2 regions of the Lactobacillus kefiranofaciens genome follow, and region 2 is predicted to be linked to the other one. Evidence: predicted binding sites of a transcription regulator. Region 2 holds the regulator's gene; the other holds the start of a gene.
The links. Region 2 encodes NrdR, which represses ribonucleotide reductase genes. Its sites were predicted from a motif close to ACACNATATATNGTGT; they were not measured.
Positions count from the first base shown of each region.

Region 1: pnuC (nicotinamide riboside transporter PnuC) is a predicted target of NrdR. The motif match lies at 2,982-2,997, and genes of this name have one in related genera.

Region 1 covers NZ_CP061341.1:1,770,150-1,775,781, reverse strand. The annotation lists gene ICI50_RS08675 (prolyl aminopeptidase) at 1-130, opposite strand, end outside; gene ICI50_RS08670 (ATP-binding cassette domain-containing protein) at 250-1,854, shown strand; gene ICI50_RS08665 (PAS domain-containing protein) at 2,001-2,750, shown strand; gene pnuC (nicotinamide riboside transporter PnuC) at 3,034-3,774, shown strand; gene ICI50_RS08655 (GbpC/Spa domain-containing protein) at 3,958-5,632, shown strand, end outside.
Region 2 covers NZ_CP061341.1:571,202-576,833, reverse strand. The annotation lists gene dnaI (primosomal protein DnaI) at 1-462, opposite strand, end outside; gene ICI50_RS03030 (replication initiation and membrane attachment family protein) at 480-1,814, opposite strand; gene nrdR (transcriptional regulator NrdR) at 1,817-2,284, opposite strand; gene coaE (dephospho-CoA kinase) at 2,287-2,889, opposite strand; gene mutM (bifunctional DNA-formamidopyrimidine glycosylase/DNA-(apurinic or apyrimidinic site) lyase) at 2,886-3,716, opposite strand; gene polA (DNA polymerase I) at 3,725-5,632, opposite strand, start outside.

The DNA.
Region 1 (5,632 bases), 950 kb from region 2:
CTTCCCAGTATTCGTGATTGCCACCAGGACCGCCATGCAGAGCTAATAAGTGAATATCGCCTTGGCTTTGAGTGTTGGTCCAAAGGTGATAACCGTTGTCTAAAGTAATAATTTTAGTTCCAGTTTTCATAAAAAATCCTTTCCGTTTTTTCTATATAATAGGATCAATACTCTAATTATCGTCTCAGTTTGAGAAAAAGACAAGTAAGCGGGTATAATATGAAGATAAGTATAATAAAGGAGTCGTTTATGAGTCTTAAATACGCTAAAAAAAGCCAGTTGATCAGCTATACTATTTTGGCAACGATTAAAGCTTGCAACATTGTCTTTGTTGCTTATATGATTCAGATCATGTTAAACGTTGCTTCATCTGGCTCCCATGACTACATGCATTTAATTTGCTTGGCCGCACTGACTGCGTTGGGTCAGATGTGTTTTATGGCTAGCAACTTTATCTATGAGACCATGAAGATGGGCATTATTCGTGATGTCAACATGACTTTGAAGCGGGCAAATTTGCGCTATTTGGTTGATCAAGGCGATCCAGATGTCAAAAGCGGCTTGTCGCTGATGACGAATGACTTAAAGCAGATTGAAACTAACCGCATTACAGCTCAGCTTGATATGATTTTTCAAGGATTATCATTTGTTGGAGCGATTACGTTTGCTTTTTATAGCTCTTGGCAGATGACGTTGGTCTTCTTGATTGCAACGCTGGCTCCAGCACTCGTTCAGATGATTACGAGCCCTATTATTACTAGGAGAGCCGAGGTTTGGGCGCAAACTAACGCTAATTATACGCAGAATGTGTCTGATTCTCTGAATGGAGCGCAGGCTACAAAGCTGTATAACGTTAGAACAAATATCGTCACGCGTGCAGCCAATGCAGCCCAAGATATGGAAAATGCTTTGCGAAATATGACTTTAACTCAAGCTTGGGCACTAGAGTTAATTTATTCTGCAGCTGAATTGTTTTGCTTCATTGTACCATGTACCATTGGTGGGATCATGATGATGCAGGGTAATTTAAAGGTTGGTACTTTGGTCATGATGGTTGATTTAGCGATGAACTTTATCACGCCAGTCGTTACGCTTTTTAATGAATTTAATCAAGTTAAATCGACGGTGCCAATGTGGGAGAAAACGCAGAAGGCGCTTGATCATGTAATGAAGGATGATGGGCAAAAGATCGACCATTTCGAGGGAATGGAAGTAGCAGATCTGTCTTATATTACTAATAACGATCACAAGCGCATTTTTGAGGGCGTGAATTTGCAAGTTAAACCTGGTGAAAAGGTACTATTAATGGCTCCGAGTGGCTGGGGCAAAACGACGTTATTGCGGCTGCTTTTAGGAATAAGAAAGCCTAAGGATGGTAAGATTTTGCTTAATGGCAAGAACGTAACGGGTAATTGGGATGCAGCACATAATTACTTTTCTTATGTTAATCAAAAGCCGTTTATGTTTGACGATACTTTACGCTTTAATATTACTTTGGGGCGTAAAGTTAGTGATGAACAATTAAAACGAGCTATTCATCAAGCGGGATTAGATGAATTAGTTAAAGAACAAGGCTTAGATAAACGAGTTGGTGAAAATGGTAGTGAATTATCTGGTGGACAGATTCAAAGAGTAGAGATTGCTCGAGCACTTTTATCTGGCAGACCGATATTGCTAGCAGATGAAGCTACTAGCGCACTTGACTCCAAGCTTTCACTGGGTATTCATGAAACGCTGCTTAAGAATCCTAATGTAGCTGTGATTGAGGTAGCGCACAAGATCTCCCCAGAAGAAAAAGCCATGTTTGATGTGATTATTCACTTAGATAAGCATACAATTGAAACGAAGATGTAGGTGATTGGGCAGTCCCTATTTTTTATTAATTAAATTATATAGATTTATATTAAGCAATATTTTATAAATTATATTAAATTTATTAAAATGTAACAGCTTATATTATATAATTAAGACAACGATAGTTTTGTTAGGAGGAAATCACTATGGCTGAACCTAAATGGCTTAAAGATATGAATGCCGATGAATACTTAAAAGAAGACTTTGATGCAAAAGGAAAATCAAAATATACTGTTGATGGTATTGATAAGTATGATCCTGATTGGTTAGACAAGGCAGCTAAGAAGGTTAATGCTGCAGAGGGTGATGACTATGTCAAGCTAGATGCAGGTCTTTTGACAGTTAACCAACTTAATTGGATGCTTAGAAACACAATTGGCGAAATGACCTTTGTTGACGATAATAACCAATTCTTGTGGTACAATCGTCCAACCGATCCTAACAAGAAGATGCTTGCTAAGCGTACGCCAGACCAAGTTGGTGACACGATGAAGGCAGTTCACCCAGACGTTCGTGATGTTATTCCAGATGCTAAAAAAGTTGTTCATGCTTTGCGGACTAAGCAGGATGGACATGATGATGTTTATATGCCAGTACCTACAGGCAACTTGAAGAAGTTGGTATTACATTACTACAAGCGTGTAGAAGATGATAATGGCAACTATGCTGGTATTTATGAATGGGTCCAAGATTTGTATCCATTGGTTAAGTACTTCTGTGAGACCACCGGTCAAAAGCTGGTAGTTGATGATGATGCCACAACCGGTGCAACTTATCGCAGAAACTCAGATCCAGATGCTGTCAGTGGTGCTTCAACTAAGGCTGCAGCAGCTAAGGAAGAAAAGCACGAAGAAGCAGAAAAGCCGGATACCATAACTGGTGCTTCACAACATTGATTCAAAAATTAAGATAAACAAAACCGACTCGATTGAGTCGGTTTTTGCTTGCCCTCGCTTTGTTTAAATATTATGTATTATTACTGATGAACATATTGTATATTGCACTTTGTATTTAAATTTCAAGTAGGATGTGTTACTAACGCAAAAAGCAAAAATGTCAATTCTTGTATTTGATTTTATGTCTACTATACTAGATAACGATGCTTTTGATAGAAAAAAGCGGATAAGGCACAAGATATTGTATCTGTGAACCTAAAAATAAAAAGGAGTCGTTTGTAGGATGGAAAGAAAACATGAGAATTATTTTGTTTGGCTATTTAATCAGTTAAAGGGGTGGCCAGTACAAAATTACTGTTTATGGTTTTTCGCATTTGGTTTTCAATTAGCTTTGCTTATTCAAGGCAAGGTTACTAGTGTAACTTTGATTACGTTTATTGGTACTTTGTTAGGTACGTTATGCGTGTTGGCGATTAACGCTACTAAGGCAATTAACGGATGGTTAGGACTTATTTCTGCAGCTTGTTTTATTTATGCAGGTTGGTCAGCCAAGAATTATCTTTCCATCTTTGAACAGATTGCTTATATTGCAACTTTAGACTTGCCAGTTATTTTAGCTGTAAAGTCTTGGAATGCCGATACTAAGAACCATTTGAGAAAGTTTGGTTCAAAAGAATGGATTATCGCGATTTTGGGTACATTGCTAGTATATGTAATTTCTGGATTTCTGATTGGCAAGTTTACTAACGATCCTCGTCCTTGGATTGATGCAATTAGTTTTGCTATTTCACTTACTGCCGGAATTATGTGTTTCATGCGTTACAACAATCAATACTTTTGGTGGACGGCCAGTGGCGTATTCCAGTTGATTCTTTGGGGCGTGACTTATGCGCAAGGGGATGCCACTTTGGCAATGGCAATTAACTCGCTGATTTATGTAATTAATGATATCTTGGCCTTTACTGTTTCGCCATGGTTTAATATGGGAAGACGTCGTGAAGGACTAAAAGAAATAAAAAATTAGTATTAGCAAAAGTCATCATTTTTTGGTGGCTTTTTTGTGCAATAAGTAAAAGCTAAAAAATATTAACTTTTTATAAAAGAGACAACATGTCACTATTAATTAAAAGGCTTTCAAGGTAATATAGTAATTACCAAAACTATATAAAATACATAGATGTATATATTTCATTGGAGGCCATGAAAAATGACTGCTAAGAAAATTAATAAAATTGATATAGAATTAAGCCCTAAGGTTAAGAGGGTTGCTATGAGTACAGCATCTATTTTATTGGGTGCTAGCTTAATGGGTACAGCTAAACCAATTAAGAAAATCGTTGGTGATAAATATGATGATGAGATTGGTTTAGTAGTTAAAGCTGATACGATTGAAGGTACTGAAAACAGTAGTGATGTAGTTACTACTGTTGATCAAGAAGATCAAACTTCATCAGAAACCGAAAATACTACATCAACAAATGAAGTTTCTAACAATCAGAATTTAGAATCTAGTGAAGATAACGCAAGCAATAATGAGTTAAGTGGAAAAAATGCTACAGATAGTGTTCAAACAACAGCAGCTTCTACGGAAACAACAAATACAAAGGTTGAAGCTATTAATACTTCTGAGCAAACAACAACGTCTTCTACAGAAACAACAAATACAGCAGCTGGAGTAACCGCTTTTACACAAACGTCAGATGAGAAAACTGAAGTTGAAGTGAACACTTCCGTTCAAGCTCCTGAAACTACTACTGAAGTGAAAACTAATACTAGTGAAAAAGAGCTTGAAGAATCAACTTCAACTGAGACTGTTAATGAACAAGTGACTCCTGAAACACAAAAAAATAATACTTCCAGTGGTCAGGAAAAAACTACTCCTACATATCAAGATTCAGTTGATAAAGTAAATCAAATAAATGATGCAGCTCAAAAAGAGCTTCAAAACGCAATTGATACTTTAACCAAAGAAGTTGAAGCTCTGGGTGGTAAGTTAAATATTACTGTTGGGGATAAAGTTGATATCAATACTAATGTAAATGGTATTGAAACTAATAAGAAAGAACTTGAAAAGCATATTCAAGCGAAACTTGATAAATTTGATAGTGCATTAGCAGAATATAAGAATGCATTAACAAAATATGATGCTGATTTAGCAGAATATAAGAAAAAACTTGCTGAATACAATAAGAAAAAAGAAGAATATATTCAAAAACTTAAGGATATGGGGCTATGGAATGATGGCAACGTTGACTTAGATGAAATTAAGCAAGATTTGATCTTAAGTGATAAAGAAGAAAATACTAAGGTAGAAGCCGAAATATTAAACAACTTTGATAATCAAGTTGGTTTTATGAAAGGTGAAAGCATATTAGGATTCTTAGATCATTTCTATCAAATTAATGGTCAGATCAAAGATGAATTCTTAAAACTGACTTATACTGGATTTGAAAAGTCATACTACGGTAATGAATTAATTGGAAAAATTGAAATCACATTTAGTGATTGGACACCACAATTAAATACTCCCAATAAATATCAGGGTATTTATTTTGGTGATAAGTTAACAGATGGCTTCTTCTATACTAAGAGTGAAGGAGTAACTATGGGGATGAAGCTATATGATTCCAAAGGAAACCTAATCACTCTTAAATCTAATACCGCTTATATTACAGTTGGTTCATTAAACAGTACAGGAAAAGATACTAACTATGTTGAAAAAGCTGAAATTATTAATGGAACAAATCAAGGCGGTAACGGCGTTGTTATCCCAGGATCATCAGTAAGTATTCATCAAGGTCAATATGGCGATGGAATTACGATTAGATTCAGTAATAAAGTCGGTTCTGCTTGGGCAACATACTCAACTACCGTTCCTAAGC
Region 2 (5,632 bases):
ATAAAGTCCTTTGGCATGAGGATTATGCTTAAAATTTCTCAAAAAAGCATAAACTAAATTTAGTGCTGGCTTACGCTCATCACTAATATCAATTTTGCTCAGTTCAACATTTTGTAAACGAGCAGGCAGATCAATTAGCTGCAACCTTCTTCGAGCATCACGCTTACGATCAACCGCTATTTTGCTTCTGGTAGGCGTATAACGAATATCAATCACCTTACCATTTAGAAACAGTTGGGACACATAGCCCGCCATTATTTTGCTCGGATTCTTTTTTTGACTATAGAATTCGTAAATCGTTGAAATGCTATTTTTAACCATTGCCTTATCAATTTTATCCGCATTCTGAGTCAAAAAGGCTTGCACATCTGGATCTTTGATAGCCTCGTTAATTAAATCTTGCTCACTATCTAAGTTGCGTTGTTTGACAATTCTCTTAATCACCTTACCAATTGGCTCCATTATCTCACCTACTCTCTTTATTTATTATTCAAGTCTTTGAATAGATCCTTTAATTGCTCGGTTGAAAATTCTCCACTATTAGGATCAGCTTTCTTTTTACTCCAATCTGTACCTTTTTCAACGCGCTTAGTAGGTACCCATCTATTTTTCTTTTTACCCAAACTATTGTGACGTTTCTTTACATATTGCAGGGCCTGTACGCCAGTAGCTACACCATGCTGCAACCAATCATTAGCAATCTTATAAACCAATTTAGAACTAACTACAGAATCATAGGTTAAACAAGTATAAGTCAAAATATTAATCAAATCTTCTGGCAAGCCATATTGCGTATGCAAATTATTGATAATATATTTTTCATTAGTACTAGCGATTCCACCCTTTTCGGTTTTCAGCCGATACAAAAACTCAGCTGGTGAATTCTCTTGAGCTTTTTTCAGTAGCTTCTTGTCATTTGCATCTAAGCTTTCAATCGATGCTAATGCTTTCTCTTGACCTTCATTAAGCTGTTTTTGCACATTTTCTCTAGTCTTAGAACGTTTATAATTTTCAGCCAAGGTATTACTAATGTCACGCATATTTAATTTATACGAGCCATGCAAACAAGGCAAACTTTCATCTACGAATTCTTCTTCAGATAAGCCGTAAGTCTGCATTAAACTACGAATTTGATTTTGATTGATTTCAACTTCTTTGGCTGGAATCTGATAAACTTGATATTTATTTTTGATAAAGTCCCAATCTACATTATCATGATCATTAACTGTGGCTGTTTCTGCCTTTTTAATTTTATTCTCTTTAGCTGCCTCTACTACATCTCTTGATGGCGTAATTGCTTCATCTCCAGGCAGCCGAAAGACATCAATAAAATTAGCTGACACATCACGAGCATTTTTGATCGGCTTTTCTCGTAACTTGGCTGCTTCCGCAAAATTATGGCTCAACTGATGAAAAGTAGTTATGCCCACTTTCTCTTTTAATAAACTAGCCAACAACTGAGTAGCAAAAAATTTATCCGCACTCGGCACCTTAAATAATTTAAAAACTAAGATATTATTAAAAACATTATCGGATAAATATGTCTTAACTAATCCCACCGCTTCTAGCTTATGCAATGCTCGAAATAATTTTCTCAAGCTACAATCAAGCTGCTCCTGTAATGAATATATCCCCTTTGAATCAGAGATTATCCCATAGGGATCATAATCACTAATCAAAGTTTGATAAAGTGCAACCGCAACTGCACCCACCAACGGTTGATAAAGCTTGATCAAGATCTTTTCATCATCTGGATAAAGAGTAATCTTATTGGCCACGTAATAAAGATGTTTGGGATTAGATGTCTCAAACATTCCTAGTTACTCTTTCCCTTCTTGGCCATCATGTCTTCCATCGTCTTCATAAAACTAGACATATCTTTAAATTCACGATAGATAGAAGCAAAGCGAATGTAGGCCACATCATCTAGGTTAGCCAGATCATCCATTACGTATTGACCAATCTTCTTAGATGAAATCTCACTGACACCTTGTTTTCTAATTTTATTTTCAACCCGATCAACCAATTTCTCGAATTGTTCACTGCTGATTGGTCGTTTTTGACCGGCCGCCATGACTCCATGCAAAATTTTATTGCGATTGAACGGTTCACGCGTACCATCATTTTTTACAACTAGCAACGGTGCAGTTTCTACTCTTTCAAAAGTAGTAAAACGAAAACCACAATTTTCGCACTCTCTGCGTCGTCTGATTGCGCGATTTTCATCGCTTGGACGTGAATCAATAACGCGGGAGGCATTTTGATGACAATTTGGACATTCCATAGCTATCCCTCTTTTTTGATTTTAATTAATATTTGTTCTAATTTATTTTCTAGTTCTTTTATTGTACCAGTATTTGCAATAACAAAATCAGCCATTTGCGCTTTTTTCTTAAGCGGTATCTGACTATTGATGCGAGCCTTTGCCTCTTCATCAGTCAATTGATTGCGCTCTTTCAACCGTTTAAGCTGCAATTCAAAAGGCAAAGTAATTACTAAAACACCATTAGCAATATTCTTTTTATCCATTCCTGACTCAAAATAAACCGGTGCATCTAAAATAATTAGACTACTATTTTGATATTCTTTTATCTTTTGAATAGTTTTAGCGAAAATTAACGGATGAGTCAACTGGTTTAACTTTGCTAAGGCATTTTTATCATTAAAAACCAATTGCCCTAATTTCTTACGGTTAATCGTTTGATTAGGATTTAAATATTCCTTGCCAAAATTATTTTTGACTGCCTGCCAGGAAGCCTGATCTGGCTTCATTAACTCATGTGCAATCTGATCGCAGTCAATTACCGGGATCTTTTTCTTTTTAAAAAAATTGTCCGCTGTACTCTTGCCGGTAGCAATTCCACCGGTTAATGCTAAAACATAACTCATTGATACATCACCTGACACTTGGGGCAAAAAGTAGTACCTCTGCCTGAAACCTTAATTTTTTCTAGCGTCGTGCCGCACTTAGAACAAGCTTCGCCAGCATGACCGTAAACCTTAAGCATTTTTTGATAGCCGCCGGTTTGACCATTGGCATCCAGATAAGTATGCACCGTTGTGCCGCGTTCTTTAGTAGCAATGGTAATTGTTTCGTTAATGTTGCGACGCAACTCCTTCACTTTATCAGCCGGGATCTTATTGGCGCTGCTTAAGGGATGGATCCCGCTTTGCCACAAGGTTTCATCAACATAGATATTGCCCAGGCCCGCAACGGTCTTTTGATCAAGCAAAGTATTTTTGATGTTTTTCTTCTTGCGCTTTAAACTAGCAATAAAATATTGGTCGCTAAATTCCGGACTATTAGGCTCGGGGCCCAGTTTGCCGATTGCCGTCGCTTGTTTTTCAGTACCAGTTAAAATCAGCTGCATGCGGCCGAACTTTCGCACGTCGTTATAGCGCAAAGCTGTACCATCATTAAAAATAAATTCCACATGATCATGCTTATCCTTAGGCGCATTTGGCGTGGTCAAATGATATTTGCCTTCCATGCGTAAATGCGAAACGATCGTTAAATTATCGCTCAAACGAATAAGCAAATACTTGGCATAGCGGTCAATATCAATAATTTCTTTACCAGGAAGCTCCGTTAAAAAATGTTCATGATCCGTCGCCACAATCTTGGGATACCACAGAATTACTTTTTCAATTGTTTTTCCTTTGACTAAAGGAATTAAAGTTCGCCGTACGGTTTCTACTTCAGGCATTTCAGGCATTCTATCACCTACTTTGCATCATACCAATTGTGTCCCCAGCCAGAATCAGCAATCAGTGGCACATCAAGTTTAACTGCTGATTGCATAACTTCAGGGACAATCTTTTTAATCGTTTCTAGTTCATCCTTTGGCACATCGAAAATCAATTCATCGTGCACCTGTACTACCATCTTGGTCTTCAGATGAAGTTCATCCAGCTTCTTTTGCATATTGATCATCGCAATCTTGATGATATCGGCCGCTGAACCCTGAATTGGCGAGTTAATCGCGGTTCTCTCGGCAAAAGCACGGACAGTGTATTTCTTAGCATGAATATCGGGCAAATATCTGCGCCGGTGCATGATCGTTTCAGCATAGCCCTTGTCGCGTGCCTCTTGCACAGCCTTATCCATATAGTCCTTAATTTGCGGATACTGTTCAAAGTAATTGTTAATAAATTCTTTGGCTTGCTTTCTAGAGATACCTAAATTTTTAGACAAACCATAATCAGAAATACCATAAACAATTCCGAAGTTAACGGCCTTAGCATGTCGCCGCATTAATGGAGTTACTTCGTCTGGTGAATCCAAGTGGAAAATCTTCATCGCCGTGTGCGAGTGAATATCATAGCCGGTCTTGAAGGCCTCTTGCATATGAGCATCCCCAGAAACATGAGCCAATACACGAAGTTCAACCTGTGAATAGTCACAAGAGAAAATATAACCATCAGGGTCGGTTGGCACAAAGGCCTTTCTGATTTGCTTACCTTCCTCAGTACGCGTTGGAATATTTTGCAAGTTAGGATCAACACTAGATAAACGTCCGGTTGCCGTTAAAGTCTGCAAGTAACGCGTATGTACGCGACCATCAGGTTGGATGACATCAAGCAAACCTTTAACATAGGTTGACTGAATTTTGGCAATCTGACGATAATCCAAAATCTCACTGACAATTGGACTTTGCGTCTTCAATTGATCAAGCACCTCAACCGAAGTTGAGTAACCTGTTTTGGTTTTCTTTAAAACTGGCAAGTTTAATTTTTCAAACAAGATATGGCCTAATTGCTTAGGTGAATTCAAATTAAAACGTTCCCCAGCTTGCTGGTAAATCTTGTCTTCCAGTTCTTTTAACTTAACGGCAAACTCATTCTGCAACTGAATCAAGGTGCTGGCCTCCACCTTCATGCCATTCATTTCCATTTTAGCTAAAACGCGAGCCGTTGGAATCTCAATTGTATCAAACAAGTCATCTTGTTCATGTTCCTTCAACTTCTGCAATAGCGGTTCTTTTAATTTGGCGATGACATTTACTTTGGAAGCCAAGTGGTTGAATAAGTCATCGTCTTCATCTGGAACATGTTCACTCTTGCCTTTACCATAAACTTCGATATCGGTTTTAACAGAGTAATCACCATATAAATGCGCAATTTCGCCTAAATCATTGGAGTTGTTTTCATTATTAACCAAGTATGAAGCTAAAAGCATATCGTAGTCCAAACCATGGGCATGAATGCCTAAGCGATTTAAACCAACCGTGGTCCGCTTTAAATCAAAGACATTTTTCTTGATCTTTTCATCTTCCAAAAGATGCTTCAAATTGTCTTCACTAAGTAAATCGACATCCCTTGAAACGTAAATCTGATCATTGATCTTCAAGCTAAAGCCGACAAAATCCGCTAAATGATAGTTGGCACCGAGCATGGCTAAGTAGAATTCAACTTGATCGTTTTCACTAGCCTTAATATCTTTAACATTTTGATCATTTAAAACGGTATATTCAACTTTTTCCACTTCAGTAGCTGCTTGACCTTTGCCTGAAGCATTCAAGTCGGCCAAAAACTTACGAAAGTTCATCTGCTCGTAGAATTGGCGCAGTTTTTCATAATCAACTGGTTCACGCTTAACGTCGTCGATACCAATCGTTACTGGTGAATCACG